3 regions of the Terrabacter sp. R4-6 genome follow, and region 3 is predicted to be linked to each of the others. Evidence: riboswitches for the same ligand, from Rfam matches in the RefSeq annotation. Region 3 holds a riboswitch; each other region holds the start of a gene.

Region 1 (10,505 bases), 940 kb from region 3:
TCGATGAGGTCACCGAACTCGCTGTCGCCGTCCTCGCCGAGGGGCGTGTGCAGGGAGATGGGCTCGCGGCCGTACTTCTGGACCTCGACGACCTTCTCAGGGGTCATGTCGAGCTCCTTGGCGAGCTCCTCCGGGGTGGGCTCGCGGCCCAGGTCCTGAAGCATCTGACGCTGCACGCGGGCGAGCTTGTTGATGACCTCGACCATGTGCACCGGGATGCGGATGGTGCGAGCCTGGTCGGCCATGGCGCGGGTGATCGCCTGGCGGATCCACCACGTCGCGTAGGTCGAGAACTTGTAGCCCTTGGTGTAGTCGAACTTCTCGACCGCACGGATGAGGCCGAGGTTGCCCTCCTGGATGAGGTCGAGGAAGAGCATGCCGCGACCGGTGTAGCGCTTGGCGAGCGAGACGACGAGTCGCAGGTTGGCCTCGAGCAGGTGGTTCTTGGCCTTCTTGCCGTCCTGGGCGATCCACCACAGCTCGCGCTTGAGCTTCATGTCGATCTTGTCGCCGGAGTTGAGCTTCTCCTCGGCGAACAGGCCGGCCTCGATGCGCTTCGCGAGCTCGACCTCCTGCTCGGCGTTGAGGAGGGCGACCTTGCCGATCTGCTTCAGGTAGTCCTTGACCGGGTCGGCGGTGGCGCCGGCGGTCACGACCTGCTGGGCCGGGGCGTCGTCCTCGTCGTCGTCACGGATGACGAAGCCGGACTCCTCGGTCTCCTCGGTCTTCGCCGCGGCGGCCGGGGTGGCCTCGTCGCCGTCCTCGGCGTCGTCGTCCACGTCGACGGGCTCGACGACGACCTCCTCGAGCTCGCCGACCGGGGCGTCCTCGGGCTCGGCGTCACCGGCGACGACCGTGCCGTCGGCCGACGTCGTGGCCTTCTTCGCCGCCGTCTTGCGGGTGGCCGTCTTCTTGGCTGCGGGCTTCGCAGCCGCCTTGGCGACACCCGCGTTGGTGGCGGCCTTCTTGGCCGTCCTGGCTGCGGCCGCCTTCGGCGCGGCAGCTGCCTCGTCGTCGGTGGCGGCGGCCCGGGCCGGCGCTGCCTTGGCCGTCGCCTTCTTGGCGGCGGTCTTCGTCGTCGCGGTCGTGGTCCGCGTCGCGGACTTCGTCGCCGCGGCGGTGGTGCTGCGTGCGGTGGCCACAGTGCCTCCCTTGGTCCCTGTACGGGTCTTCTTCGTCGTGCTGGAGTGCGGCGCGTCGACGACGATCTCGATGTCGTGGGCCTCGAGGGTCGTGAGGACCGGCTTCATCTGCTTCAGGTCGAGTCCTGCATCGACCTGGGCACGCGCGATCTCCGTCCCGGTGATGGTGCCGCTGGTGCTGCCCTTGACCAGGAGCTGCATGATCGCCTCGTGCTGGAACACCTTCGGCAGGGTCTTGGGAGCTCCAGCGGTTGTTGCCTTAGGCACGGATGCAGTCGCCTTTCGTCGCAGGTCTCGTCAGATGATCGACCCGAATCCGGGCATGCACCATCACAACGAACGAGAATGGGGGTTGGTGCCGGAAGAGCTTGGCCTGTCGGAGTCGATCCCTGTTTCGAGCTCTCGGTGCGCCTCGTGCGATCCGGTACTCGGACATTATAAAACGGCGCACGCCCTCCGAGCGAACGCACGTCGAACCCGCGCGCCGGACCAGGCCCACACGGCCGCTCTCCGGGCCACCGGGACGGAGGCCGGGCGCGGGTAGACGGGCCCGCAGGAAGGGCTCGGGAGGCCTGCCAGGAAGGTCAGTCGCCCTTGACCGCGAGCACGGGACAGCTCGCGTCGAGCAGGATGCGCTGCGCGTTGGATCCGAGGATGAGCTTGCCGACGGGGCTGCGGCGACGCAGGCCGATGACGATGAAGTCGGCCTTCTCCTCCTCGGCGACGGAGATGAGGTCCTCGGCGGGGTCGTTGCCCCGGACGAGCTGGCGCACCTCGTGCTCCAGGCCCTTGTCCTCGAGGAGCGCCTGCACGCGGCTGAGCTCGCTCTCGAACTGGCTGGCCTCGTTCGCGTCGAAGTCCTTGCCACCCCGGTGGGAGCTGATGACGACGAGCTTCGCTCCGCGCAGGACGCACTCCTCGGCGGCTCGCTTGAGCGCCGCGCGACCTTCCTTGGTGGCGACATAACCAACGACGATGGCCACTTTCCCGGACCTCCTTGGGACGGAAACAACCAGTGCTCGCACCGTACCCGATAACGCGACGTCCGGCGCGTCCCGCGCGAAGTCTCACCGCGTCGTCGGCGGCGCACACGACTGGGCCGTGGCCTCGGCACGGATCTGCGAACCCGCCCGGGCCGCAGAAGGGTTCAGTCGCGACGGCGCTCGAGCGCGTCGCGGACGATGCGACCCACCTGGTCCTCCTCGATGAGGAAGCCGTCGTGCCCGAACTCGGAGGTGATGTGCGCGCGCCGCGACCCGGGAAGGGCCGCGTGCAGCTCGTCCGAGAGCCGGGGCGGGTAGAGGCGGTCGGTGTCGACCGAGACGATCGTGCAGTCGGCGCGCACGCGCTCGAGGGCGGCCTCGAGACCGCCGCGGTCGCGCCCGACGTCGTGGGAGTTCATCGCCTCGGTCAGCACGACGTAGGAGTTCGCGTCGAAACGCCGGGCCAGCTTGCCTGCGTGGTGGTCGAGGTAGGACTCGACGGCGAACCGTCCGCGGTCACCCGCACGCAGCGGGTCCTCGCCGAGCTGGGCCTCGCGTCCGAAGCGCGAGCCGAGCTCGGTCTCGGTGCGGTAGGTGATGTGGGCGATGCGCCGGGCGAGGCCCAGGCCGGTGTCGGGACGCGCGTGGCCCTCGTAGTAGTCGCCCCCGGCGAAGTCCGGGTCGTTGCGGATCGCGAGCAGCTGCGGCTGGCACCAGGCGATCTGGTCGGCGGTGGCGTACGCGGTCGACGCGAGCACGATGCAGCGGTCGACGTCGTCCGGGTGCGAAACGGCCCACTCCACCGCGCGCATCCCGCCCATCGACCCGCCGACGACGGCTGCGAGGCGGCGGATGCCGAGCCCGTCGAGGAGGCGGCGCTCGACGGCGACCTGGTCGCGGACCGTGACGTAGGGGAACCTGCTCCCCCACGGCCGACCGTCGGGTGCGGGGCTCGCGGGGCCGGTGCTGCCCTGGCAGCCGCCGAGGACGTTGGACGCGATGACGAACCATCGGTCGGGATCGACCGGGCCGCCGGGGCCGATGAGGGCGTTCCACCAGCCGGGCGAGGCGTGTCCGTCACCGGCCTCGCCGATGACGTGGCTGTCGCCGGTCAGTGCGTGCTCGACGAGGATGACGTTGTCGCCGGCGTCGTTGAGCCGGCCCCACGTCTCGTAGGCGATGCGGACGTCGGGCAGCATGCCCCCGCGCTCGAGCTCCACGTCGCCGATGTCGGCGAACTGGCGCCGACCGACGGGGTCCCCGTCGCGCCAGGCGCCGTCGGGCCGGCGCGGCCCCGGGGCCATCGGGTCGACGTGGCTCCTCGCTGCACGGGCGGGCGCTGCTGCTGCGTCGCCGGTCTGGCCGGTGCCAGCGGCCGCGAGCCGCGCGGGTCGGCGCGTGCTCTGCTTCCGGTGGGTGACGGTCATCGGGGTACTCCTCGGTCCTCGCGCTTGCGCACACCCGGGGACAGGTGCGGCCTGGTCCTCACCCGGGGCACCCCACCGCGAAGGAGGGTTGCCGACCAGCGAGCCGGGGCTTGTCGCTGGTACTCATGACCTGGTCCAACCATACGCGAGGCCTCCGCCCGACGAGATCGACCGGTCCACGACATGGACTCCCGCGCCGCGACCCGCCACGCCGGAGCGCGGGTGGGTCAGGCACACCGGCGGGGCCGGAGGCCGTGGTCGAGCGCGTCTCGCACGAGCGTGCCCAGCGAGTGGTCCGGCTCGAGCGCGAGGGCGTGGTCGACCGCGACACCGGCACGCGCGCCGTCGCCGCACCACCAGGCGAGCGAGGCGACGACCGACAGCAGCGGAGCAGCGTGGGCCGCCGGGGTGAGGCGACACACCTGCTCGAGCCGCGACAGGAGCAACCGGGGCGTCGCGGCCCCGTCCCAGTCGTCCCAGCCGGGCTCGCCTGCCGGCCCGTCGATGCCGTCCCACGCCTCGCGCTCGACCCGCTCGAGCAGGCACGCGAGCGCGTCGAGCTCGTCCAGCTCGTCCGTCTCGTCCAGCTCGTCCATGTCCTCGAGCTCGTCCAGCTCGTCCAGTGCGCGGCGGGTCGCGAAGGCGTCACTCTCGGGCACCTCGTCACCCCCTTCGTCGGCGTGCTCGCCGCCGTCCGTATCGGGACCCGTCCCTGACGCCGCGTCCTCGCGGGCCAGCAGCTCGCGCAGGGCGCGCAGGGCGTCACGGTCGGGGTCGGGCAGTCGGGCCCCGACGTCGGCCCCGAGCCCGCGGCCTGTCGCCCCACCACCGGTCCGCCCGGACGGCCCCGGGACGTCGTCGAGGTCGCCCGAGGCCGGGGCCATGCGCACGTCCGGCCCGAGCAGGAGCTCGAGCAGCACGGCGACGTCGTCGGAGCAGGTGTCGGTCGGGAGCATGCCCGGGCACAGCCAGCTCATGAGGGCGTCGCGGACCTCGCGGTCACGCAGCGGTCCGACGAGGGACGGCAGCCAGTGCTCGACGCCGAATCCCTCGATCTCGCCGCGCAGCACCCCGCCCCACGCCACGAGGGACTCGTTGACGAGGAACTGCCGGGCCGTCGGTTCGCCGCCGTCGAGGAGCCCCAGACGCAGCTCGGCCGGTCGAGTGCGACGTCGCGGGCTCGGGCGGCGCCCGGGCGGGTCGGGCTTCTCGGAGATCGGCCCGCCGGCGGCGGCATACCGACGCTGCCAGTCCTCGATGGCCGCGACCGCCAGGTCGTGCCGGGGCTCCGAGGAGTCCAGCGGGGCGACGAGCCGCGCGAGCTCGTCGCGGTCCGGCAGCACGGCGTGACCCAGGGCGACATAGCTCGCGACCGCGGGCACGTCGGCCTGCTCGGGGAGGCGCCACCCCTCGTCGGGACAGCAGTCGCAGCCCACGGAGCGCCACCGTCCGTCGCGCACGACGAGCCGCTCCCGGACGACCACGCGCTCGGACTCGACCCCGGCGGCCAGCGCCTCGAGCAGCGGCAGGGACTCGTCCTCGTCGTCCTCGAAACCCACGAGGGCCACGGACGACGGAGAGCCCTGCAGGAGGGTCGGCAGCGTCTGGGCGACGGCCTCAGGGGCCAGGGTCTCGTCCACGAGGTCGAGCCGGGCGACGAGCCCGAGCCGTTTGCCGTGGAAGCACACGACGACGACGCTCCGCGTCGGCTGGAAGCCGAGGTGGAAGGGGATGACGGTCAGCAGCTCGGCCGGCCCGGACAGTGAGATCTTCGGCATGTCCCGAGCCTGTCCACCGAGCGTGGCGGCCGACAGACCCGACCGCGCGCCTGTGGACCACCGCCCTCCCCCGGAAGGGGGTGTGGATCGACGTCCTCCGAAGGACGCCACGTCCCAGGCCCCCAGGCCCTCTCAGCACCCGGGGCGGCCGCCCCGGGTGCTCAGCGCTCGAGGCGCTTGCGGACCGACTCGAGCACGTAGTCGGTCGCCGCCTGGCGCGTGCCCTCGGGCAGGCGCACCCGCTCGTTGCCACCGGGCCCACCGGGCCCACCCGGCCCATCGGGCCCGCTCGCGCTCCCGGCACCGCTCGCGGTGCTGCCGCTCCCACCCCGGGCACCGCCCGGCCGGCGGAACGAGCCCGTGACGCGCGTGACGCGTCCGGCGATGCGGCCGGGCGCTGCGGCACCGGTGGTGTCGCGGTCACGGCGGAGGCCGTCCTCGAACCCTCCGGTCCACGCACGCGTCTGCGCGTCCTGCTCCCCACCCAGGGGCACACCGGGAACGGTGGCCCGTGACGCATCCGACGGGACGCCGCTCGCGGGCGCCCACGGCGCGGGCCCCCGCCGGGAGCGCGGAGGGTGCAGTCCCTGACCGGCCTCCCACGCGATGAAGCGCTCGGTCTCCTCGAAGAAGGCCTTGACCGCCCACGAGATGACGACGGCGTCGTCGGCCGCGCCGATGACGGGCAGGACCGCCTCGGGCAGAAGGTCGACGGGCGAGGCGACGTAGACGACCGCCCCCGCGACGAGCCCGAGTCGCTTGAGGGTCGTGCCGGCATACGACCCGTCGCGCGTGGCGCGCACGAGGCGCGGCACGGCCTGCACCCGCTCGGGGAGGCTCGGGGCGCCGGGGCGCGTGGAGGCACGCACGACCGACGCGACGGTCGCGGCCATCTTGATGCGGGACGCGCTCTTCATGCCTGACCCAACGAACGGCCGCCCGGGGCGATTCCCCGGCGCGGACGGCGATGCGGAACGGTGATCTCGGGGCTCATCACGGGCTCATCACCGGCTCATCACGGGTCAGGCGTTCCCGTCGGGGCGGTCAGCGACCGAACGTCTCGACGGGAGGGAACTCCTTGGCGGCCTGCTTGCCGATGCGGCCCAGCATGTAGACGTCGACCGCCGCGCCGATGAGTCCCCCGACGACGGGCACGAGGCGACCGAGCCGGGCGAAGGTGCCCTGCCCGATGCGACCCAGCAGGCGGAAGCCGATGGCCTTGTTGAGGACCATGAGCGCCGGGGCCGGCAGACGGTCGAGGGCGACGGACGACAGCTTGCCCCCGGGGGCCTGCAAGCCGGCCTTCTTGAGGAGATCGTCGCTGTCGGCGCCGGCGAGGGTCAGCAGGATCGCGGAGCGGATCTCGGGCTGGTCGATGTCGTAGCCGCGCACCTTGGCGGTCGCCGCGGTCATGCGCGTGGCCAGCAGGTAGAACTCCAGGACGTTGGCCGGCAGCGAGATGGGCATCGTGAAGAAGCCGCCCAGACCCGTGACGAAGCCACCGACGGCACCGAGCTGCCGGTGGTCGCGGACGATGATCCGTAGCGCCTGGTCGCTGTCGCCCCGGGCGTGCTTGAGCGCGTTGGCGGCGATCTCGTGGGCCGGGTCGAACGGGCCCTGGCCGTCGATGCCGACGTCGAGGAGGCGCTCGACCAGCCGGGTCGCGGCTCCCGAGAGTCCTCCCTCGGCGGGCATGGCGGCACGCTCGAGCGCGCCGGCGTCCTTCGCCGTCCGCAGCTTCACGGCGGTCGCGTCCGATGCCTCGACGGTCTCGTCCCTGCCCCAACCCAAGATGCCCACCGGCTCCACCCCTTCGTCCGTCGTCCCTGTGTGGCGGCTGTCGATTCGCCGCCGACGACACCGTATGCCGCCCGGGTCGCTCGTGGCACCCTCGTACCCAGTCGAGTCGCCCGGGGACCGCGGGAGACGACGTCGGCTGGCTCTCGTAGGGTCGATCCCATGGGTGAGAGCCGCGGGAGCAGCGCGACGATCTTCGGCGTGCCGCTGGCCGACCTCCGGCGCGACCGCACATCGGTGAAGTGGGGACGCTACGACCCCGACGTCATCCCGATGTGGATCGCCGAGATGGACTGCGCGCCGTGCCCGGCCGTCGTGGACGCCGTGAGCGCCGCCGTGGCCCGGGGCGACACGGGCTACGCCCTGACGCAGGAGTATGCCGCCGAGATCGCCGCGTTCGCCGATGCCGAGTGGGGCTGGGGCTTCGACGCGCACACGACGACACGGGTGGCCGACGTGCTGACCGGCGTGACCCACCTGCTCGGCCTCCTCACCGACCCGGGCGGTCCGGTGGTCGTCAGCCCGCCCGTCTACAACGCCTTCTACGAGGTCATCGAGGCGTGCGGGCGCACGGTCGTCGAGGCGCCGCTCGGCCCCGACCACCGACTCGACCTCGACCGTCTCGCCGACGTCTTCGCCGAGGTGACCGCGCGGGGCGACCGGGCGGCATACCTTCTCTCCAACCCGCACAACCCGACCGGCACCGTGCACACGCCCGACGAGCTGGAGGCCCTCGCCCGGGTCGCCGACGAGCGCGGCGTCCGGGTGGTCTCCGACGAGATCCACGGTCCGCTCGTCCTGCCGCCGAGCACGTTCACGCCCTACCTCACCGTCGCGGGCACCGAGCGCGGCGTCACCGTCACGTCGGCCTCCAAGGCGTGGAACCTCGCCGGGCTCAAGGCCGCGATCATCGTCCCCGGCGCCGAGGCCGTCGACGACGTGCGCCGGCTGCACCCGTGGGTGACGTTCGGCGCGAGCCACCTGGGCGTCATCGCGCAGACGGCCGCCTACCGCGACGGCCGCGAGTGGGTGCACCGTCTCGTCGGCGAGCTCGATGCGAACCGCCGTCTGCTCACCGACCTCGTGGCCGAGCAGCTGCCCGGCGCCCGTCTCGTCGTGCCCGACGCGACCTACCTCGCGTGGCTCGACCTCTCGGGGCTGGGGCTCGGCGACGACCCGGCGGGTGAGGTGCTGCGGCGCGCACGCGTCGCGCTCTCCCCCGGGCCGATCTTCGGCTCCGGCGGTGCGGGACACGCAAGGCTCAACTACGCGACCTCGCCCGACATCCTCCGCGAGGCGATTGAGCGGATCGCGGGCTGCCTTGACTGACAAGGCTTCCGGTCCGCCGCTCGTCGCGCTCGTGGTCGGCCCCCAGGGAGCGTGTGCCGTGGGGCCGGGTGTCGACGAGGCGTGGCCGCTGGGCGACGTGGTGCGGCGGTTCGTCGACACGACGACGCGTCTGGGCCCGCGCTGGGTCGTCTGGTCGGCCGCGTCGACCCTGACGGGCGTCGTCGCGGCCGGGGTCGACGTGTCCCGCACGTGGGACCTGGCGGAGGCGCACCGGATCATCCACGGCGGATGGTGGGCCACACCCGGTCACGTCGTGGCTGGGTGCCGCGGGCTCGACGAGGCCGACGTGCCGGCGCCTCGCTCGCCCCGGCTCAGCGGGTTCGACGGCGACCTCTTCGACGTCGCGGCCGGCGAGGACGTGTCCTTGCTGACCGCCGCCGGCCACCTCCGTGCCGACGCCCTCGCGTGGGCCACCGACGACGCCCGGCTGCGTGAGCTGGCGGTGCTGGCCCTCGACTGCCGGTCGGCGCAGCTCGAGGCGCTCGCCCGCCTCGGCGGCGTCCACGTCGGCCGCCTCGAGCGCACCGTCTGGTCCGAGTCCGCGGCGGCCGTGCTCTGCCTCGAGCTCGAGCGCGACGGGCTGCCCGTCGACCGCCCCGCCGCCGAGGACCTCATCGCGGCGTCGGCCGGGGCCCGTCCGCACGACGAGGCCGACGCGGCGCGCATCCGGGCCGAGCGCGACGCCGTCGTGCTGCGCCTCGCGCCCGGCCGTGAGCGCACCGACCTGCGCAACCCTGGCCAGGTGCGCGACCTGCTCCTCTCCGTCGGCGTCGACGTGCCCAACACGCGCGCCTGGGTGCTCGAGCCCTACCGGCACACGCACCCCCTCGTCGACGCCCTGCTGCGGTGGCGCAAGGACGAGCGGATCGCGACCACCTACGGCTACCGCTGGCTCGACGACCACGTCGGCGCCGACGACCGGCTCCGCGGCGGATGGACCGCGTGCGACGGGGCAGCCGGGCGCATGACGGCGCAGAACGGCCTGCACAACCTCCCCGCTCCCCTGCGCCCCGCGATCTGCGCCGCCCCGGGTCACATCTTCGTCCGCGCCGACCTCGGCCAGATCGAGCCGCGGGTGCTCGCCGTCGTCAGCGCCGACCGGGCGTTCGCCGAGGCGACCAGGGCCGACGACCTCTACGCTCCCGTCGCCGCCAAGCTCGGGGCCGACCGGCCGCGGGCCAAGGTCGCCGTGCTCGCAGCCATGTACGGCCAGCGCTCCGGTGCGGCGGGCGAGGCCCTCAAGGACCTCGAGCGGGCCTATCCCGTGGCCATGAGCCTGCTCGACCGGGCCTACGCCGACGGGGTCGCGCGTCGTCCGGTGCGCACGTGGGGTGGCCGGCTCATCCGCTTCGGCGGAGTGCCCGTGCCTGCGCTCGAGCCGGGCGCGCCCGAGCCCTCGGGGAGCGCCGAGTTCTCGGCGACGGGCGCGGACGGAGCGCGGGGACGCTACGCGCGCAACGCGATCATCCAGGGCTCGGCCGCCGAGCTCTTCAAGGCCTGGGCGGCGACGGTGCGCCACGCGGTGCGCCCGCTCGGCGGCCAGATCGTGCTGTGCCTGCACGACGAGCTGCTCGTCCACGTGCCCGAGCAGCACGCGGCGGCCACGGCGGCCGCCGTCGAGGGCATGCTGACGAGTGCGGCGCGCACGTGGGCCGGCACCGACGAGGTCCGGTTCGTCGCCGACACCTCGGTCGTCCGCCGCTGGAGCGAGGCCAAGGCCTGACCCGAAGCGGCCGGCCGGGCGCGAGCGGCCCCAGCATCACGAAGGCGGGCCCGACCAGCTGGTCGGACCCGCCTTCGTGATGACTGCGTCAGCTCCGGTCGTCGCCGGACTCGTCCTCGGTGACGTCCTTGAGGAACGCCTCGAACTCAGCGCCGATCTCGTCGGCGGTCGGCAGGTCCGAGAGGTCGGTCGCGAGCAGGTTGCGCTGCTGGCGACCCTCGAGGAAGGTGTCGTACTGCTGCTCGAGGGCGTGCACCACCGCGGTGATCTCGTCGGACTCCTCCATCTGCCGGGTGATCTCGGCG
Region 2 (10,505 bases), 1.3 Mb from region 3:
TGCCCGCCTCGAGGCCGCCCGCGATCTCGAAGGAGAGCACGGCACCCGCGCCGCGCGGCGTGTACTTCTCCGCCAGGGCGTGGAAAGGACTGTCCGGCAAGGACGCCCACACGACCTTCTCGACTTGGTCGTGCCCTTGGAGGAAGGCTGCGACCTTGTGGGCGTTCTCGAGGTGGCGCTCGATGCGCAGCGACAGCGTCTCGATGCCCTGGGCGATGAGGAACGCGTTGAAGGGCGACGCGGCGGGGCCGAGGTCGCGCAGCAGCTGGACGCGCGCCTTGAGGATGAAGGCGAGGTTGGCCCCGAGGGTGCTGCCGACGCCGAGGTCGCGGGCGAAGACGAGCCCGTGGTAGCTCTCCTCCGGCGTGTTGTAGTTGGGGAACTTCTCCGGGTCGGCTCCGAAGTCGAAGCTGCCCGCGTCGACGATGACACCGGCGATCGAGGTGCCGTGGCCGCCGAGGTACTTCGTCGCGGAGTGCACGACGACGTCGGCTCCCCACTCGATCGGGCGGATGAGGTAGGGCGTCGCGACGGTGTTGTCGACGACGAGCGGGACCCCGTGCTCGTGCGCGAGGGCCGCGACGGCCTCGATGTCGAGGATCTCGCTCTTGGGGTTGGCGATGGTCTCGCCGAAGAGGAGCTTCGTGTTGGGCCGGATGGCAGCGCGCCACGAGTCGATCGACGTCGGGTCCTCGACGAAGCCGACCTCGATGCCGAACTTGGGCAGCGTGTGCTTGAAGAGGTTGAAGGTGCCGCCGTAGAGGCTGGGGGAGACGACGACGTGGTCGCCGGCCTCCGCGATGTTGAGCACGGCGAGGGTCTCGGCCGCCTGGCCCGAGGCGACGAGCAGGGCGCCGACGCCACCCTCGAGCGCCGCGATGCGCTGCTCGACGACGTCGGTCGTCGGGTTCATCAGGCGGGTGTAGATGTTGCCGAACTCCTTGAGCCCGAAGAGGTTCGCGGCGTGGTCGGTGTCGTTGAAGACGTAGCTCGTCGTCTGGTAGATCGGCAGCGCGCGCGCTCCGGTGGCGCTGTCAGGGGCCTGGCCGGCGTGGATCTGCTTGGTCTCGAAGGACCAGTTGGGCTCGGTCATCGGTCGTCCTGCTCTTCCTGGGTCGTGTCGCTGACCGGGGTCCCGTGTCACCGGGCCCCGTGCACCGACGGGTCGGTGCGGGAGAGAGGCTCTCCGCGCTTGCCCGCGCGCCGGGTGGCGTCGACGGGCCAGGTCCTCACCCGGGGCACCCCACCGCGGTTGGAGGGTTGCCGGCCAGCGAGCCGGGGCTTGTCGCTGGCGCTCATGACCTACCGGCGAGTCTACGTATGCGTGTCCGCCACGTGGGAGGGCGTGTCCTCATCGTGGACGCGTCGTCACCGGCGTGGGCGCCTGGCGCGTGTTGGGAAGTGCCGGCTCGGGTGGGATCGCTTGCAGGGCAGAGGAGTTCGTTGTCCACAGATGTGCCAGCGGGTCTTGCGAGTCGTTCGAACACGTGTTCTCATCGAGGGAGAGGCAAGGACCATCGAGAGGAGGCTCACCGTGCCGTTCACCCCGTCACCGGTCGAGCCGCCCGGCGCGCGCTCCGGAGGGCCCTGGCCGGTGCTGCGTGCCCGATGGTCCTCCGACCCGGACCACTGGGCGCGCACCCTCGACCCCGTCCTCGACCCCGTCCTGGAGCGGCTGCGCGCGGGGCGCGGGCGGGCCCGAGCGGCGGCGGCGCTGGAGGGGCTGGCGCGGGCCGGGGAGCGGGTGCTCGCCGAGATCCAGGCGCTCGAGGTCGCCAAGGCCCGCCTCGAGGCCGACCTGCTCGCCGCGTACGGCGCACTGGCCACCATCGAGGCCCAGCAGATCCAGGCCCTGCCCGCCGGTGCCGCCGCCCGGGTGTCCGCGCGGGTCTCTCCCGAGCGGGTCGTCACCGAGGAGATCGCGCTCGCGACCGGCGTCGGCACCGGTGAGGTCGGCCGCCGGCTCGCGGTGGCCACCCGCCCGCGACGGCACCGGGCGCTGCTCGGCGCGCTCCGCGCCGGGGCGACCTCGCTGCACCGGGTGCTGCAGGTCGCCTCCGAGACCGGCCCGCTCCCGGACGCGGACCTCGCCATCGTCACGGACGCGGTGCTCGCCCCGTCCCGGGACGGTCAGCCCGTCCCGCAGCGCACCTTCACCGCCCGGCTGCGGCGCGCGGTCGCCTCGGTCGATGCCCGGGGCAGCGCCGAGCGGCACGCGCACGCCCGGGCCCGACGCGGGGTGTTCGGCCGGGTCACCGACGACGGGATGGGCTGTCTGACCGTCACCACCGACGCCGCGTCCGTCGCCGCGGTCATGGACCGCCTCGACACCAGCGCACGGGGACTGCGCGTCGCGGGCGACCCGCGCAGCCTCGACCAGCTCCGCGCCGACCTCGCCACCGACGCCCTCCTGCGCGGATCGGGCACCACCGAGCCCGCTCCCGCCCACGCGGCCGCTGGTCAGGCGGCATCGCTGGCGTGGATCGTCGTGCCCTTCGAGGTCGCCACCGGACAGTCCGACACCGCGTGCGAGCTGCCCGGCCACGGCTGGGTCACCGCCACCCACGCCCGCGAGATCATCACCCGACCCGGCTCCGTCTGGGCCACCCTGCCCGTCGACCTGCGCACCGGCCGAGCCCTCACCCGACCGACCCGCACCTACCGCCCCACCCAAGCCGTCCTCGAGCACGTCCAAGCCGTCGACGGCACCTGCCGCGGACCCGGCTGCCACGTCCCCGCCACCCGCTGCGACCTCGACCACGAGACCCCCTGGCCCACCGGACCCACCAGCACCGACAACCTCCACGCCAAACACCGCCTCCACCACAACCTCAAGACCACCGGCACCTGGACCTCCGCACCCGACACCGACCACGGCCTCACCTGGACCACCCTCACCGGCCGCAGCTACACCACCCACCCCAAGAACTGGCGCGCCGGCGTCTCCCCACCGGACCCTCCCGACGCACGACGCCTCCAGAGCCCGACCCCGCAGACCCCTTCCGCGACCGACGACGAGTCGCCGCCCTTCTGACCCGGTCGAAGCCTCCGTGGCGTGAATCACGAGGACGTCCTACTAAACCGAACTCGCGAGTAGGATCACGATCCGTGAGCACGAATGCCGACTTCGACCTGTTCCGGACCAGCGAGGACCACGAGGCCCTGAGGGAGGCCGTCCGCGCGGTCGCCGAGGACAAGATCGCCCCGTACGCCGCGGCCGTCGACGAGGAGGCGCGCTACCCCCAGGAGGCGCACGACGCCCTCGTCGCGTCCGACTTCTTCGCCCCCCACGTGCCCGAGGAGTACGACGGTGTCGGGGCCGACGCCCTCGCGACGTGCATCGTCATCGAGGAGGTCGCGCGCGTCGACGCCTCCGCGTCCCTCATCCCGGCCGTCAACAAGCTCGGGTCGCTGCCGCTCATCCTCGCCGCCAGTGACGACGTCAAGGCCCGCTACCTGCCGCCGCTCGCCAAGGGCGAGACGACCTTCTCCTACGGCCTGTCCGAGCGCGAGGCCGGCTCCGACACGGCCGCGATGAAGTGCCGTGCCCGCCAGGACGGCGACGGCTGGGTGCTGAACGGCCAGAAGTCGTGGATCACCAACGCCGGTGTGTCGGAGTACTACACCGTGCTCGCCGTCACCGACCCCGACGGACCCCGCGGCGGCAACGTCACGGCGTTCGTCGTCGAGAAGTCCGACGAGGGCTTCACGTTCGGTGAGAAGGAGCGCAAGCTCGGCATCAAGGGCAGCCCCACCCGTGAGCTGATCTTCGACGGCGTGCGGATCCCCGGCGACCGCGTCGTCGGCGAGGTCGGCGACGGCCTCAAGATCGCCCTCCGCACGCTCGACCACACGCGCGTCACCATCGGGGCCCAGGCCGTCGGCATCGCCCAGGGCGCCCTCGACCAGGCGGTCGCCTACGTCAAGGAGCGCAAGCAGTTCGGCACGCGCATCGCCGACTTCCAGGGCATCCAGTTCATGCTCGCCGACATGGCGATGGAGCTCGAGGCCGCCCGTCAGATGGTCTACGTCGCGGCCGCCAAGTCCGAGCGTGGCGACAAGGACCTCACCTTCTTCGGCGCAGCCGCCAAGTGCTACGCCTCCGACGTCGCGATGAAGATCACGACCGATGCCGTGCAGCTGCTCGGCGGGGCGGGCTACACGAGCGACTTCCCGCTCGAGCGGATGATGCGTGACGCGAAGATCACCCAGATCTACGAGGGCACCAACCAGGTCCAGCGCCTGGTCATGGCCCGCCAGGTCCTCAAGTAGGCTGGGCGCCGCTCGCGCGGGGAGGCCGGGCCATCGCGCCATGACACCCGACGACGAGAAGGACGCCTGTGGACCTGAGTCCTGACCCCCAGCCGGACCCCCAGCCCACGGTCAGCGTCATCATGCCGATCCTCAACGAGGAGAGGCACCTTCGCGACGCCGTCGCGATGATCCTCGCGCAGGACTACCCCGGACCTCTCGAGGTCGTCCTCGCGCTCGGGCCGTCGACGGACCGCACCGACGAGGTCGCCGCCGAGCTGGCCGCAGCCGATGCCCGCGTGCGGGTCGTGGCCAACCCGACCGGTCGCACGCCCGACGCGCTCAACGCCGCGATCGGCGCCAGCACCGGTGAGGTCATCGTCCGCGTCGACGGCCACGCCGAGATCCCCGACGACTACATCAGCGTCGCGGTCGGTGAGCTGCTGCGGGTCGGCGCCGACAACGTCGGCGGGATCATGGACGCCCAGGGGACGTCGCCCTTCGAACGCGCCGTGGCCGCAGCGATGCGCAGCCCGCTCGGCGTCGGCAGCGCACGCTTCCACACCGGTGGTGAGGCCGGTGACGCCGACACCGTCTACCTCGGAGTCTTCCGCCGCGCAGCCCTCGAGCGGGTCGGTGGCTACGACCCGCACTTCGCCCGGGCCCAGGACTGGGAGATGAACCACCGCATCCGCGAGACGGGCGGCAAGGTGTGGTTCACCCCGGCGCTCAAGGTCACCTACCGCCCTCGTGCGTCCGTCCAGGCCCTGGCCAAGCAGTACTTCCACTACGGACGCTGGCGCCGCGTCGTCGCCCGTCACCACGAGGGCACCATCAACCCGCGTTACCTCGCACCACCGACCATGGTCGGTGTCACCACGGTGGCCACGATCGCCGGCTTCGTCTGGGCGCCTGCCTGGCTCGTCCCGGCGGCGTATGCCGCGGGCGTGACCGCAGGAGGCCTCGCCATCAGCAGGGGAGAGTCACCCGCGACCCGAGCGGTGACGCCGGTCGTCCTGGCGACGATGCACTGGTCGTGGGGCATAGGGTTCCTGACGAGCCCGAGCCGCCTCAAGCGCTGACCCAGGGCGCCACCGCCCGACCTCACCTCACGACACCGCATCGGAAAGGGACGTCGATCGTGCTCGACAACGCGAAGCTGCTGGTGCAGCTGGGCCAACAGGTCGTTCGCCGCCAGCTGGCCAAGCGCAGGCTCTCCGAGCGCCTGCAGCGATCCGGCCTCGAGCCGGGCGCCGACGCCCCGTTCCGGTGCGCCGTCTACTTCTCCGACGACCCGGTGAACCTCTACCAGATCCGGCAGTGGTACGCCCCGCTGCAGGAGCTCGCCAAGACGCAGCCCGTGGTCGTCATCTCGCGCATGCCCGAGACGACGAGCCTGCTGCTCGACGAGTGCCCGCTCCCCGTCGTGCACGGCCCGCGCGTCACCGACATCGAGGCCTTCATGGCGGGACACGAGATCGGGCTCGTGCTCTACGTCAACCAGAACGTCCGCAACTTCCAGATGCTCCGCTTCGCCGACCCGGCCCACGTGTTCGTGAGCCACGGCGAGAGCGACAAGTCCTACATGGCCTCGAACCAGCTCAAGGCCTACGACCGGGTGTTCATCGCCGGACCGGCCGCCGCGGAGCGCCTCCGCGGGGCGCTCGTCGAGTTCGACGTCGCCACGCGGGCGGTCGAGATCGGTCGGCCCCAGGCGGACGTGACCTACGAGGCGCCGCAGCTGCCCGACGACGGGCGCACTACGGTCCTCTACGCCCCGACCTGGGAGGGCGACCGCCAGAGCATGGCCTACGGGTCGATCGCCAGCCACGGCGCGGCGCTGCTGACCAGCCTGCTCGCCGACCGCAGGTTCCGTGTCGTCTACCGACCGCACCCGCGCTCCGGGACGTTCGACCCGGCATACGGCACGGCGTCCACCCACCTGGCCCGCCTCGTCGCGGAGGCCAACCACGCCGACCCGACGGCCGGGCACCTCGTCGACACGGAGACGGCCTTCGGCTGGCACCTGGCCCGCCTCGACGCGTGCGTCACCGACATCTCCGCCGTCGCCCTCGACTGGCTCGCCACGGGGAAGCCGCTCGTGCTGACGCGTCCCGCGAGCCCGCTCGCGGACGTCGAGCCGACCCGGCTCAACACGAGCGTGCCCATGGTCGAGGTCGACCGCGCCCGCGAGATCGTCAGCATCCTCGACGACGCGATGTCGGCCCCCGAGGACTCGCGTGCCGAGGTCGTGCGTCACTACTTCGGCGACACCAGCCCGGGCGCGGCGACACAGCGCTTCGTGCAGGCCGCGACCGAGCTCATCGACGCGCGGGTCGACCGGATGGTGCACCAGACCTGAGTCCGTCCTGACCGTGCCCCGCCACGCGCCCCGCGCGGGCCTGGACGCGGCACACGGCGAGCACCCCTAGACTTCGGCGAGGATCGGGCAGGGGATCGCCCAGCCCGGCCCTGGATGCAGAGGGCCCCCGAGCACGAAGGAGAAGGTGGTCTGCGCGCATGATCGGCGTGTCCCAGTTCCGAGGCCTGATGGCCAAACGCCAAGTGCTGCGCACCCTGGTCGAGCGTGACCTGCGGGTCCGCTACGCCGGCAGCGTGCTCGGCTACATCTGGACCGTGCTCGACCCCCTGCTCATGGCCCTCGTCTACTTCGTCGTCTTCACCGTGATCTTCACGGCGCGCACGAGCGGCAACCAGCCCTACTTCCTCCACCTCGTGACCGGCCTCTTCCTCTGGCAGTGGTTCGCCTCCAACATGTCGGAGACCTCCAGGGCGCTGCTGTCCGAGTCGAAGCTCGTGCGCTCGGCGAACCTGCCCCGCGAGCTGTGGGTCGTGCGGGTCGTCCTGGCCAAGGGCATCGAGTTCATCCTCACGCTCCCCGTCATCATCGCGTTCACGATCTACTACGTGGCCACCGGCCAGACGAAGCTGCACTGGACGCTCGTCTTCATCCCGGTCGCCCTCCTGCTGACCTTCCTGCTGTCCGTCGGGATCGGCATGATCCTCGCGCCCGTCACGGTGCTCGTCACCGACATGGCGCGCGTCGTGCGCATCGTGCTGCGGCTCGCGTTCTACGCGACACCGGTCCTCTACAGCGCCGACATGGCACCGCCGACCCTGCGCACCGTCCTCGCTCTCAACCCGATGAGCGGCATCCTCGAGCTCTTCCGGTCCGGCTTCTTCAAGGGTGAGATGAACCTGCTCTCGGTCGCGTCGGCGTGCGTCCTCACCGTCGTCCTGCTCCTCGCCGGGGCGTTCGTGTTCAAGCGGCTCGAGCCGGCCGTGCTCAAGGAGATCTGATGGCCAAGCCGGTGATCGAGGTCCGAGACCTGGGAATCGAGTTCTACCGTTCGCGGCGGCGGCGGATGTCGCTGCGCGAGATGGTCTTCAAGGGCAGGTCCGGGGCGACCAACGAGACGTTCTGGGCCCTGCGCAACATCTCCTTCGACGTCAACAAGGGTGAGGCCGTGGGTCTCGTCGGCGGCAACGGCAGCGGCAAGAGCACGCTGCTCAAGATGATCGCCGGCGTCATGCTCCCGGACGAGGGCCATGCCAAGATCCGTGGCGGGGTGGCCCCACTCATCGAGCTGACGGGTGGCTTCCTCGGAGACCTCAGCGCGCGCGAGAACGTGTACCTCGCGGCCGGCCTCCACGGCCTGACCAAGCGCGACATCGACGCCCGCTACGACGAGATCGTCGACTTCGCCGGACCCCAGGTGCAGGCGGGCATGGACATGCCCTTCCGGCACTTCTCGTCCGGCATGCAGGTGCGCATCGCCTTCGCGCTCATCACGACGCTCGACCAGCCGGTCGTCCTCGTCGACGAGGTGCTCGCCGTCGGTGACCGCACGTTCCGCGAGAAGTGCTACCAGCGCATGGAGAACATGCTGTCGGGCGGCAAGACCCTCTTCCTCGTGTCGCACAGCGAGCACGACCTGCGCCGCTTCTCCGAGCGCGGCCTCTACCTGCGCGCGGGCGAGCTCAAGGACGACGGCCCCATCGACGAGGTGATCGCCCAGTACAACGCCGACGCCGACGCGGACGCCGCTTCGTGAGACTCGACGAGCGCCCGCTCGTCGGCGACGCTCGTGCCCGGGCCGTGCACGGCCGGTCGTCCGGTGGTGACCTCGTCGTGCTCGGCGGTGCCCCGGTGACCGACCTGCTCGAGTCGCTCGAGCCCTTCGGCCTCACCGACCTCACCGGCCCGAGCGACGGGCACGACGTCTCCTCGGCCCTCGCGGCCGCGGCGGACGCGGCCGCGAGGTCGGCAGACGTCCCGCTCGTCCTCGTCAGCCACGACCTGCGGATCAGCCCCGTGGCCCTCCTCGACGTCCTGGACGGCCCGCGCGACGTGACCTCGGCGGCGGTCGTCGACGGCCCGGTCACCGACCTGCGCGGCGACGGGTCCGACGAGGCACCGGGTGGGTTCACCCCCGTGCGTGTCGACCCGGTGTCCCGGCGGGTCACCTCCGTGGGGACCGTGCGTCACGTCGTCAGCGGACCGACGACCTATGCCGCCGGGATCCTCCGCGTCGCCGCAGCCCACCGGGCCCGGGCGGGTGAGGTCCTGCGCGCGGCGGCGACGAGCGAGTCGGCGCGGGAGCCCGGCATGCAGCCCCTCGACCTGGCGCTCCTGGCCGTGGTCCGCGACGCCACGGTCCCGGTCGCCGCCCTGCCCCTGGCCCACGTCACCGTCGAGCGCGGGCACGAGCAGCGTCCGGGTGCCGCCGGGTCCGCGTGGCAGCAGCGACTCCGGGCCGCGTCGCGCGGCAACGACGGGGTCTTCTCGACGCACGCGATCCGTCCGCTCTCACGGCGCCTCACGGCATACGGCCTCGGGCGCGGCTGGACGCCCAACGTCGTCACCTTCGTCAGCCTCTTCCTCGGCCTCATGGCGTGCGGTCTCGCGGCCGTCGACACGCGCTGGACGTGGGTGCTCGCCGCCGTGCTGCTCCAGGCGTCGCTCGTCGTCGACTGCGTCGACGGCGAGATCGCCCGGTTCACCCGTCGCTACAGCCCGCTCGGGGGGTGGCTCGACGCGGTCAGCGACCGCATCAAGGAGTTCACCCTCGTGGCGGCGGTCGCCTGGGTCGCAGCGCGCCGCGGCGACGACCTGTGGTGGCTCGCCATCGTCGTCCTGACCCTCCTCGCGGCCCGGCACGCCGAGGACTTCGCCTACGCGATGCGCCACCGTGCCCTGTCGGCCCGCCCGGTCGTGCCACGGGCACTCGACGTGCCGGGCGACGGGGGAGCGCAGGGAGCTCGCACCGACGTGCCGCCCGCCCCGAGGGGCCGCGCCCGCGTCGTCCGCGACGTCAAGCAGGTGCTGCACCTGCCCATCGCCGAGCGCTACCTCGTCATGTCGGTCGGGCTCCTCGTCTTCAGCCCCGCCTTCCTGCTGTGGGCGCTCGGGATCGCGTCGGCCCTCGCGTTCGCCTGGACCCAGGTGGGACGTCTCGGCAAGGCCCTGACCGGGCGAGACCGCTTCCGCGCCGACCAGCCGGACCCCACGCTGCCGCACCTCGTCGACCTCGCCGTGCTGCCGCGACCGACCGGCCGGAGCAGGCTCGCCTGGCAGGTGCCCGGCCTGCTCGTCGCCGTCGAGGCGGCGGCGCTGCTCCTCGCCGCCGGCGGGGACCCCGTCGCGCGCGCGGCCGCCTACGCCTGGCTCGCCGCCGTGTGCTGGCACGTCTACGACAACGTCTACCGGCTGCGCGAGACCGGCCGCGGCACGCCGCTCTCCCTGGTGCGCGCCACCCTCGGCGTCGAGGGTCGCGTCGTCGTCCTCGCCGTCATCGGCGGCTTCACCGACCGCCCCGCCGTGCCGCTGCTCGTCGGCGCCGTCCTGCTCCTCGGTGCGTATGCCGCGGAGTCGGCCCGCGCGTGGCGCGCGGTCATCGGGGCGCCGGCCGATGCGGCGTCGAGCCCGGCGACACGGCAGGATGGCTCCTCGTGACGCACGACCCGACGAACGACCGCCCGAGCATCGCCGAGCTCAAGGCCGTCGCCCAGCCGCCCGAGCACATCGCCCGCTACAACGCGGAGCACTGGGCCGGCGCGCTCTACATCCGTCACCTCTCGATCTACGCGACGCGCGCCCTCCTGCCGACGCACATCTCGCCCAACGGCGTGACCTGGCTGATGATCCTCACCGGCCTCGTCGGCGCGCTGGCCATCCCGTTCGGCGGCCTCGTCGGCCCGATCGTCGCCGTCGTCGCCATGCAGCTGCAGAT
Region 3 (10,505 bases):
GCCGCCTCGGACCTCACGATCGGCGACCTCGTCGTCGTGCGGCCCGGCGAGGTCATCCCCGGCGACGGAGACGTCGTCGAGGGCATGGCCACGGTCGACGAATCGGCGATCACGGGCGAGTCCGCCCCGGTCATCCGCGAGTCCGGCGGCGACCGGTGCGCCGTCACGGGCGGCACGACCGTGCTCTCCGACGGCATCACCGTGCGCATCACGACCAGGCCCGGTGAGACCTTCATCGACCGGATGATCGCGCTCGTCGAAGGGGCCGCCCGGCAGAAGACGCCCAACGAGATCGCCCTCACGATCCTGCTCACGACGCTGACGATCATCTTCGTCCTCGCCGTCATGGCGATCCAGCCGCTCGCCGTCTACTCCGGGCAGGCGCAGTCGGTCGTCGTGCTCGTGGCCCTGCTCGTCTGCCTCATCCCGACGACCATCGGGGCGCTGCTCTCGGCGATCGGCATCGCGGGCATGGACCGGCTCGTCCAGCACAACGTCCTCGCCATGTCGGGGCGCGCCGTCGAGGCGGCGGGTGACGTGTCCACGCTCCTGCTCGACAAGACCGGCACCATCACCTTCGGCAACCGCCGTGCGACCGAGCTGCTCGCGGCCCCCGGGCTCCCCGACGTGGAGGTCACCGAGGCGGCATACCTCTCCTCGCTGGCCGACGAGACGCCCGAGGGGCGCTCGATCGTCGAGCTGTCGGCACGGGGACTCGCCGACGAGACGCGTACCCGCTTCGACGAGGTCCGGCGCGAGGGTGCCACGTTCGTGGAGTTCACCGCACAGACCCGCATGTCGGGGATCGACCTGCCCGACGGCACGTCCGTGCGCAAGGGCGCGTCCGACGCCGTGTGCCGCTGGGCTTCCGACCACGGGGGCGGCGTCCCGTCCGGGGTGCTCACCGAGGTCGCGGGGATCGCGAGCTCCGGCGGGACCCCTCTGGTCGTCGCGTCGATGCAGCCGGGCGAGCCGGCTCGGGTGCTCGGCGTCGTCCACCTCAAGGACATCGTCAAGCCGGGCATGAAGGAGCGCTTCGCCCAGCTGCGCGCGATGGGCATCCGCACCGTGATGATCACGGGCGACAACCCACTCACGGCCAGGTCCATCGCGGCAGAGGCCGGGGTCGACGACTTCCTCGCCGAGGCGACGCCCGAGGACAAGATGGCGCTCATCAAGAAGGAGCAGGAGGGCGGCCGGCTCGTCGCGATGACGGGTGACGGCACGAACGACGCCCCTGCACTCGCGCAGTCCGACGTCGGTGTCGCGATGAACACCGGGACGTCCGCAGCCAAGGAGGCGGCCAACATGGTCGACCTCGACTCCGACCCGACGAAGCTCATCGACGTCGTCTCGATCGGCAAGCAGCTGCTCATCACCCGAGGCGCGCTGACCACCTTCTCGATCGCCAACGACATCGCGAAGTACTTCGCGATCATCCCGGCGATGTTCGTCGTCCTCTTCCCCGGTCTCGACGCGCTCAACGTCATGGGCCTGTCGACCCCGAAGTCGGCGATGCTCTCGGCCGTCATCTTCAACGCGCTCATCATCGTCGCGCTGATCCCCTTGTCGCTCAGGGGCGTTCGCTACCGACCCTCCGGCAGCACCGCCCTCCTGCGACGCAACATCCTCGTCTACGGCGTCGGCGGCGTCATCGCCCCCTTCATCGGCATCAAGTTGATCGACCTCGTCGTGAGCCACCTACCCGGAATGATGTGAGACCTGTGAACAACGTCGTCAAGCAGTCCCTCGCGGGCCTCCGGGCCATGCTCGTCCTCACCGTCCTGCTCGGGGTGCTCTACCCCGCCGTCGTGTGGGGTGTCGGCCAGGTCGTGGCGCGAGACCAGGCGGCCGGCTCGCTCGTCTCGTCCGGCGGCAGGGTGGTCGGCTCGAGCCTCATCGGCCAGCTGTGGCAGGGCGACGAGTGGTTCCACGGCCGCCCCTCGGCCAGAGCCTACGCCGGGGACACGAGCGGCGGCACCAACCTCGGGCCCGGGCCCGACCTCGACGCCGAGGTCGCGCAGCGCGGGCAGGCCGCCGCCCTCGACGCGACCAGCGCACCCGCCGACGCCCTGACGGCATCCGCCAGCGGGCTCGATCCGCACATCTCGCCGACGTATGCCGGAGCCCAGGTCGAGCGCGTCGCCGCAGCCCGTGGGCTCGACGTGACCCAGGTGCGGTCGCTCGTGGCTGAGCACACACGGGAGCGGGTGGCCGGCTTCCTCGGTCAGCCGCGCGTCGACGTCCTCGAGCTCAACCTCGCCCTCGCGCGCCTCACGGCGCCGAGCGCGGGGCGACCTGAGAGGATCGCCTCATGGGGCGTGGGTCGCTGCGGATCTATCTAGGGGCAGCACCGGGAGTCGGCAAGACGGTCGCCATGCTCGATGAAGGCCACCGCCGCCTCGAGCGCGGCACCGACGTCGTCGTCGGCTACGTCGAGACGCACGGGCGGTCCCACACGGCGGCCATGCTCGAGGGCCTCGAGGTCCTCCCTCGTCGCACGGTCGAGTACCGCGGCAGCCGGCTCACCGAGCTCGACGTCCCCGCGGTCCTCGCCCGACGTCCCCACGTGGTCCTCGTCGACGAGCTCGCACACACCAACGTCCGCAGCCGCGACACCACCGATGGCGGAGTCGCGGACGGTCCGGACGCCGGCCACGAGAAGCGGTGGCAGGACGTCGAGGAGATCCTCGAGGCCGGCATCGACGTCATCTCCACCGTCAACATCCAGCACCTCGAGTCCCTCAACGACGTGGTCGAGTCGATCACCGGCATCCGTCAGCAGGAGACCGTGCCCGACGAGGTGGTGCGCCACGCCGACCAGGTGCAGCTCGTCGACATGTCGCCCGAGGCCCTCCGCCGTCGCATGGCCCACGGCAACATCTACGGACCCGACAAGGTCGACGCCGCCCTCGCCAACTACTTCCGGGTCGGCAACCTCTCGGCGCTGCGCGAGATCGCCCTGCTCTGGCTCGCCGACCGGGTCGACGAGGCCCTCGAGCGCTACCGGGCCGACCAGGGCATCCTCGACCAGTGGCCCGCGCGCGAGCGCGTCGTCGTGGCGCTGACCGGCGAGACCGGGAGCGAGACCCTGCTGCGACGCGGCGCCCGGATCGCCACCCGGGCCGCCGGCGGGGATCTCATCGCCTGCCACGTCCGGTCCGCCGAGGGGCTGACCTCGACCGACCCTGCCGTGCTCGCTCGCCTGCACCGGCTGGCGCACGACCTCGGCGCGGAGTTCCACGACGTGTCGGGTCACGACGTGGCCGAGGCCATCCTCGACCACGCGCGAGGCGTCAACGCGACGCAGATCGTCGTCGGCGTGAGCCGACGTGGGCGCTGGCAGCAGATCCTCCGACCGAGCATCGCCTCCGAGGTCGCCGACGAGTCGGGCGACATCGACGTCCACCTCGTGTCGCACGAGGGCTCGAAGGTGGGCCGACGGCGGTCGCGCGCGACCGGCCTGCCCACCCGTCGGGTGGTCACCGGGCTGCTCCTCGCCGTCGTCGCCCTCGTCGCCCTGACGGGGGTCCTCGTCGCGACGCGAGAAGGTCACACCCTGTCGCTCGACCTGCTGCTCTACCTCGCCCTCACCGTGGTCTGCGCTCTCGTCGGCGGCATCTGGCCCGCGCTCTTCTGCGCCGTCGTCGGGTCGCTCGTCGTCAACTGGTTCTTCACCGAGCCGCGGGGCACCCTGACCATCAGCGACCCACCCAACGCCCTGGCGCTCGCCGTCTTCGTGCTCGTGGCCATGGCCGTCTCGTCGGTCGTCAACGTCGCCGCCCGCCGCACCGAACAGGCGATCTCGGCCGAGCGCGAGTCGTCGGCGCTCGCCGCGATGAGCCGTGACCTGCTCGCGGAGCCTCGGCCCCTGCCGGCCCTGCTCGACCGGGCGCGGGACGACCTCGGCATGCGGGCCGCCGTGCTCGCCGAGGTGCACCCCGACCGGCCCACGACCGTCGTCGCCTCGACCGACGCCGACCTGCCGGCGGGAAGCGTGCTCCCTGCCGGCACGGGCTGGGCGCTCGACGTCACCGTCGACGACGGCGTCCACCTGCTGCTCGACGGCCCTCCCGTGGCCGCGGAGGACCAGCGCGTCGTCAACGCCTACGCCGCGCACGCCGCGATCCTCCACGGACGCGAGCAGCTCGTCCGGGCCGCGCGCGAGGCCGCCGGGCTCGCGCGCGACAACGCCGCACGCACGACGCTCCTCGCCGCCGTCTCGCACGACCTGCGCACGCCTCTCGCGAGCATCAAGGCCGGCGTCTCGACGTTGCGCCAGGCCGGTCTCGACCTGACGGCCGAGGACGAGGCGGAGCTGCTCGAGTCGGTCGAGGAGAGCGCCGACCGCCTCGACGCCCTCATCGGCAACCTCCTCGACCTGTCACGCCTCGAGACCGGAGCCGTGCGCGCGCACCACCACTCCATCGACCTGCTCGACGCCGTCGTGTCGACGGTGCGCACCACGTCGGCGCCGCAGCGCGTCGAGGTCGACCTCAAGCCGGACCTCCCCCTCGTGCGGACCGACCTCGGGCTGCTCGACCGGGTGCTCGCCAACGTCGTCGAGAACGCCCTGCGGCACAGCGGCGACGCCGAGGTGCGCATCACCGCAGGTCGCATCGGCGACACCGTGCAGCTGCGGGTCGTCGATCGCGGGCCCGGGGTGTCCGACGCCGACAAGGAGCGCATCTTCGCCGCGTTCCAGCGCGTCGGCGATGCGCCCCAGGGCGACGGCCTCGGCCTCGGGCTCGCCGTCGCCCGAGGGCTGATGAGCGTCCTCGGCGGCTCGCTCGTGCCCGAGGACACCCCGGGCGGTGGGATCACCATGGTCGTCGAGCTGCCGCTCACCCCGACCCCGCACGCCCCGCCCGCCCCTTCGGTTCGAGGTGATGGCGGCAGGGACGTCGCGGCCGGCACCACCTCGACCGAGGCGACCGGAGCCACCGAGGCGACCAGGGCCACCGGGGCGACCGAGCCGGCCGACACCAAGGAGGACGCGTGACCCGAGTGCTCGTCGTCGACGACGACCCGCGGCTGCAGCGCACGCTGACGATCGCGCTGCGCGCCCACGGCAACGAGGTCGTCACGGCCGCCGACGGTCGCACCGCCGTGCAGTCGGTCCTCGAGGACGCGCCCGACGTCGTCATCCTCGACCTCGGGCTGCCCGACCTCGACGGCACCGAGGTGCTCCGCCGCATCCGCGCCGCATCGGTCGTGCCCGTCATCGTCCTGTCGGCACGGCACGAGTCCGACGACAAGATCGAGGCGCTCGACCTCGGCGCGGACGACTACGTCACCAAGCCCTTCGGCGTCGAGGAGCTCCTCGCCAGAGTGCGCGCCGCGGTGCGCCGCGGCGGTGACCTCGGGCGGCACCTCGGCCCCGTCGTCACCGACCACTTCGTCCTCGACTTCGCCGAGCGTCGTGCGACCGTCGACGGCGAGGAGGTCCGTCTGACGCCGACGGAGTGGCGGGTGCTCGAGGCTCTGTGTCGCGAGCCGGGCCACCTCGTCCAGCAGCAGGACCTGCTCCGGGCCGTGTGGGGCCCGTCCTACGGCCGCGAGTCGAACTACCTTCGCGTCTACGCCAACCAGCTGCGCCGCAAGCTCGAGCCCGACCCGGCGAACCCGAGCCACCTGGTCACCGAGCCCGGCCTCGGCTACCGCTTCAACCCCTGACCGTCGAAAGGCCACAAACCGGTGTGCCGCGCGAAGCGCGTCCCTCCCGGTTTGTGGCCTTTCGACGGTTGGGACGGGAAGACGTCGAGCCCTTCGGGTCAGTAGCGCTCGCGAGGGCCGCGGTCGGTGAGGTTCCAGGCGTCCTCGGACTCCTCGTCGTCCTCGTCGACGGTGCGCGTCATGTCGCCCGGCGTCCACCGGGCCGTCGGCACCGCGGTCGTCTCGTCCTCGTGGGCGCGCTGCTCGCCACGCTCGGCGACGAGGGCGGCCGTCCGCTGGGGCGCGGCCTCCTCCGGTTCATCGGTGTAGCCGGCCGACACGGCCGGGGGCTCCACGTCGACGGGCGGGGCGGCATACGGCTCCGCGGGCTCGATGATGTCGGCGAGGTCGTCGGCGTCGACGGGCTCGTTGGGGTGCGGCACGTCCTCACCACGCAGCAGCGCGAGCGTCTGCTCGAGGTCGTCCGGGCGCACGAGCACGTCTCGGGCCTTGGACCCCTCGCTCGGGCCGACGACACCGCGCGACTCGAGCAGGTCCATGAGGCGACCGGCCTTGGCGAAGCCGACGCGCAGCTTGCGCTGGAGCATCGACGTCGAGCCGAACTGCGTCGTGACGACGAGCTCGGTGGCCTGGAGCAGCACGTCGAGGTCGTCGCCGATGTCGTCGTCGATCTGCTTCTTCGGCGCCGCGACGGTGACGTTCTCGACGTAGTTGGGCTTGAGCTGGGTCGTGACGAACTTGACGACCTCGTGGATCTCGGACTCGTTGACCCACGCGCCCTGCACACGCATCGGCTTGCTCGCGCCCATCGGCAGGAAGAGCGCGTCACCCTGGCCGATGAGCTTCTCGGCGCCGGGCTGGTCGAGCACGACGCGGGAGTCCGCGAGCGAGGACGTCGCGAAGGCCATCCGCGAGGGCACGTTGGCCTTGATGAGGCCCGTGACGACGTCGACCGACGGCCGCTGCGTCGCGAGGACGAGGTGGATGCCGGCGGCGCGCGCGAGCTGGGTGATGCGCACGACCGACTCCTCGACGTCGCGCGGGGCGACCATCATGAGGTCGGCGAGCTCGTCGACGACGACGAGGAGGTACGGGTAGGTCGTGATCTGCCGCTCCGAGCCGGGCAGCGGCTTGACCTTGCCGGCGCGGACGGCCTTGTTGAAGTCGTCGACGTGCTTGAAGCCGAACGCCGCGAGGTCGTCGTAGCGCTGGTCCATCTCCTTGACGACCCACGCGAGCGCCTCGGCGGCCTTCTTCGGGTTGGTGATGATCGGCGTGATGAGGTGCGGGATGCCCTCGTAGGCCGTCAGCTCGACGCGCTTCGGGTCGACGAGGATCATCCGGACCTCCTCGGGCGTCGAGCGCATGAGGATCGAGGTGATCATCGAGTTGACGAAGCTGCTCTTGCCCGAGCCGGTGGCGCCGGCGACGAGCAGGTGCGGCATCTTCGCGAGGTTGGCGATGACGTAGGCGCCCTCGACGTCCTTGCCGACACCCATGACCATCGGGTGCTCGTTGGTGCGGGCCGTGTTGCTGCGCAGCACGTCGCCGAGCGACACGTTCTCACGGTCGAGGTTCGGGATCTCGATGCCGATGGCGGACTTGCCCGGGATGGGGCTGAGGATGCGCACGTCGGCCGAGGCCACGGCATACGCGATGTTCTTGGAGAGCGCGGTGACGCGCTCGACCTTGGTGCCCGAGCCGAGCTCGACCTCGTAGCGCGTCACCGTCGGGCCACGGGTGAAGCCGGTGACCGCGGCATCGATGTCGAACTGGTCGAAGACGTTGGTCAGCGACTCGACGACGCGGTCGTTGGTCTCGCTGCGCGTCTTGTGCGGCGGACCCGGCGTCAGCATCGAGTGGTCGGGCAGCTGGTAGGTGATGTCGCCGCCGAGGCTCAGCTGCTCGACGCGAGCGGGCAGGTCGGACATGGGCGGCGGGATGAGCTCGGCCTTGGGGCCGACCTTGCTCGTGTCGGGGGCGCCGAGGGTCTTGGGGTCGGTGGCGTCGATGACGCGCTCGGCGCCCTTCTCGCCGCCGGGGCGCGGGGCGAGCAGTCCGGGAGGCGTCGGGCGCTTCTCGCCGGGCCGCAGATGAGTGGTCGCCTCGTCCTCGAGGGCCTTCTGCGCGGCTTGGCGGAACGCCTCGTCGCCGTCACGGTCGGCGAGGTCGACGGCCTTGCGACGCGCGCGCTTGACCGCGGCGGCCGGGGCGTCGAGCGCCTCGTCGGGCTGCTCGTCGACGTGGTCGCGGTCGATGACCAGCGCGCGCAGCTGCCGCATGCGGGTCGGGATCATGTTGACCGGCGTCGCCGTGATGACGAGCAGGCCGAAGAGCCCGAGCAGGATGAGCAGGACGAGCGCACCGTAGGTCGAGACGGCCGCCGCGAGGGGGCTCGACGCGAGGAAGCCGAGGATGCCGCCGGCGGCGCGCATGCCGTCGGCGCCGTCGGGCGGGTTGGGGATGCCGTCGGCGAGGTGCGACAGACCGCACGCGGCGAAGGTCAGGGCGATGGTGCCGACGACGATGCGGTTGGTCGCCGCGTCGTCCTGGGGGGCGCGCAGCATGCGCAGGCCGAGCGCGAGCAGCACGAGCGGGACGGCGTACGCGACGCGGCCGAAGGTGCCGGCGAAGACGGCGTGCACGACCTGGCCGAAAGTGCCGGAGACGCCCCACCACTCACGGGCGGCGACGACGACGGCAAGCGCGATGAGGGCGAAGCCGATGCCGTCGCGACGATGCTCGGGCTCGAGGTCGGCGGCGCTGTGGCCGACGCGGCGCACCGCCCCCCCGGCCATGTGCGAGACCCCCATCCACGTGTTGCGCATCGCGCCGAGCGGGAAGGGGAGGCCTCCGCCCCGGGTCTTGGACGCCGTCTTGGCGGCGGGCTTGCGGGCAGCGGGCTTGCGCTGCGCCGGCCTCCCACCGCGTGCTGCCGGAGGGCGTGACGAGGCGCTGCCCGCGGACCCCTTGGCGCGGGTGGCCGCGGCGGAGCTCGAGCGCTGGCTGGTGGACGGACGTGACGCCATGCTGGCACCGTACGTCAACGCACCGATGAACTCACGCGTCACACGCGCAACAGGACCGATCAGTCGGACAGCGCTCTCCAGGGCTCACAGGGCTCTCGTATGCCGTGGGCGAACCTCCCGGGCACCGTGGGGACCGTCGTCGGGTGCCGCGGGGCGCACCTCGGGCCGGGCGGCGTCTCAGATCGCGACACCCGGGGACCGACCGGTGGACAGCCGGCGACCGTCCCGCCTATGGTCTTGCGCAGGTCATGAGTGCCAGTGACAAGCCCCGGCTCGCTGGCCAGCAACCCTCCTCCGCGGTGGGGTGCTCCGGGTGACGACCAGGCCGCCCTCGGTCCGCATGCGTCCTCGAGGTCGGCAAGCGCGGACCTGCACGAGGTGGGTCCCATGACCCAGGAGCACTCCCATGTCGGTCCTTCCCTCGACGCACCCCGCCGCCTCCCTCTGTGGAGGCTCCCCCGCACCGCTCATGCGCACCCGCGCCCTGCACGTCGTGCCGGAGGCGCGCACGCTGCCCACCGTCGTCGGCGCGGGTCTGCGCGTGCCGACGCTGCACGGCGACACGGCATACGCCAACCTCGACCACGCGGCCTCGACGCCGGCGCTCGAGACGGTCAAGGCGGCCGTCGACCGTGCCCTCGAGACCTACTCCTCCGTCCACCGGGGCGCCGGCTTCGCATCGCGGCTGACGAGCGCGTGGTACGAGCAGGCCCGCGCGGAGGTCGCCTCCTTCGTCGGCGCGCGCGAGGGCGACTCGGTCGTCTTCACCCGGACGACGACCGACTCCTGGGCGCTGCTGAGCAAGGCGCTGCCGAGCGGCACGACGGTCTTCGTCTTCGGCACCGAGCACCACTCGACCCTGCTGCCGTGGGGCCGCTTCCGCACCGTGCGCCTCCCCGTCCCGCAGACGGTCGAGGACGCGCACGCCCTGCTCGAGGAGGCACTGGCCGACCACCCGTCGCGCCACCGCCTCGTCGTCGTCGCGGCCGCCTCGAACGTCACGGGTGAGGTCTGGCCCGTCGAGCGTTTCGCCGCGCTGGCCCACGCGCACGGAGCCCGAATCGCCGTCGACGCGGCCCAGCTCTCGGCGCACCGCACCATCGACCTCGCCGCGTGGGACGCCGACTACGTCGCGTTCTCGGGGCACAAGACGTACGCCCCCTACGGCGCAGGCGTCCTCGCCGGGCGCTCCGACTGGCTCGACGCCGGCAACCCCTACCTGCTCGGCGGCGGCGCGACGCGCTCGGTGACCGAGGACGGCACGACGTGGGCGACCGGCCCGGCCCGCCACGAGGGCGGCAGCCCCAACGTCATCGGCGCCATCGCGCTCGCCGCGGCGTGCTCGACGATCAGCCGCCACCGCGAGGCGATCGAGGAGCACGAGACCCGCCTGCTCGAGCGGCTGCGCACCGGCCTCGACGACGTCGCAGGCGTCGAGGTCCTCTCGATCTTCGGCGACGACAGCGACCGCGTCGGCGTCGTGGCCTTCACCATCGACGGCTGGGACTCCTCGCTCGTCTCGCAGGTGCTCTCCGTCGAGCACGGCATCGGCGTGCGGGACGGCAAGTTCTGCGCCCACCTGCTCGTCGACGAGCTCCTCGAGGACCCCTGGGGCGAGCGCTCCGTCACCGCCGTCCGCGCCAGCATCGGCCTCGGCAGCACGCTCGAGGGGGTCGAGCGCCTCGTCGCCGCCGTCGCGCGCCTCGTCGAGCACGGCACCGACGCCGAGTGGACGCTCACCGAGACCGGTTGGGCGCTCGAGGGCACCGACCCACGCGACGTCGAGGTCGAGCGACCCTG

The links. A riboswitch is a leader RNA that binds a small molecule or an ion and turns the genes downstream of it on or off. The one in region 3 is predicted to bind S-adenosylmethionine.
Region 1: another riboswitch for S-adenosylmethionine. It lies ahead of metX (homoserine O-acetyltransferase MetX); the one in region 3 lies ahead of ACSSS0_RS02460 (aminotransferase class V-fold PLP-dependent enzyme).
Region 2: another riboswitch for S-adenosylmethionine. It lies ahead of ACSSS0_RS17755 (bifunctional o-acetylhomoserine/o-acetylserine sulfhydrylase); the one in region 3 lies ahead of ACSSS0_RS02460 (aminotransferase class V-fold PLP-dependent enzyme).

The regions. Positions count from the first base shown of each region.
Region 1 is NZ_CP197224.1:4,210,005-4,220,509, reverse strand. Features, by position in the region: gene ACSSS0_RS19520 (RNA polymerase sigma factor) at 1-1,364, opposite strand, end outside; gene ACSSS0_RS19515 (universal stress protein) at 1,727-2,125, opposite strand; gene metX (homoserine O-acetyltransferase MetX) at 2,290-3,552, opposite strand; SAM riboswitch class IV at 3,568-3,683, opposite strand; gene ACSSS0_RS19505 (DUF4192 domain-containing protein) at 3,780-5,330, opposite strand; gene ACSSS0_RS19500 (YkvA family protein) at 5,492-6,247, opposite strand; gene ACSSS0_RS19495 (EcsC family protein) at 6,375-7,073, opposite strand; gene ACSSS0_RS19490 (MalY/PatB family protein) at 7,290-8,456, shown strand; gene ACSSS0_RS19485 (DNA polymerase) at 8,449-10,200, shown strand; gene ACSSS0_RS19480 (proteasome assembly chaperone family protein) at 10,289-10,505, opposite strand, start outside.
Region 2 is NZ_CP197224.1:3,820,784-3,831,288, forward strand. Features, by position in the region: gene ACSSS0_RS17755 (bifunctional o-acetylhomoserine/o-acetylserine sulfhydrylase) at 1-1,093, opposite strand, end outside; SAM riboswitch class IV at 1,184-1,303, opposite strand; gene ACSSS0_RS17760 (HNH endonuclease signature motif containing protein) at 1,535-3,034, shown strand; gene ACSSS0_RS17765 (acyl-CoA dehydrogenase family protein) at 3,109-4,272, shown strand; gene ACSSS0_RS17770 (glycosyltransferase family 2 protein) at 4,341-5,333, shown strand; gene ACSSS0_RS17775 (CDP-glycerol glycerophosphotransferase family protein) at 5,393-6,613, shown strand; gene ACSSS0_RS17780 (ABC transporter permease) at 6,802-7,572, shown strand; gene ACSSS0_RS17785 (ABC transporter ATP-binding protein) at 7,572-8,327, shown strand; gene ACSSS0_RS17790 (CDP-alcohol phosphatidyltransferase family protein) at 8,324-10,228, shown strand; gene ACSSS0_RS17795 (CDP-alcohol phosphatidyltransferase family protein) at 10,225-10,505, shown strand, end outside.
Region 3 is NZ_CP197224.1:506,740-517,244, forward strand. Features, by position in the region: gene kdpB (potassium-transporting ATPase subunit KdpB) at 1-1,719, shown strand, start outside; gene kdpC (potassium-transporting ATPase subunit KdpC) at 1,725-2,345, shown strand; gene ACSSS0_RS02445 (DUF4118 domain-containing protein) at 2,315-5,002, shown strand; gene ACSSS0_RS02450 (response regulator transcription factor) at 4,999-5,676, shown strand; gene ACSSS0_RS02455 (FtsK/SpoIIIE family DNA translocase) at 5,775-8,705, opposite strand; SAM riboswitch class IV at 8,950-9,075, shown strand; gene ACSSS0_RS02460 (aminotransferase class V-fold PLP-dependent enzyme) at 9,112-10,505, shown strand, end outside.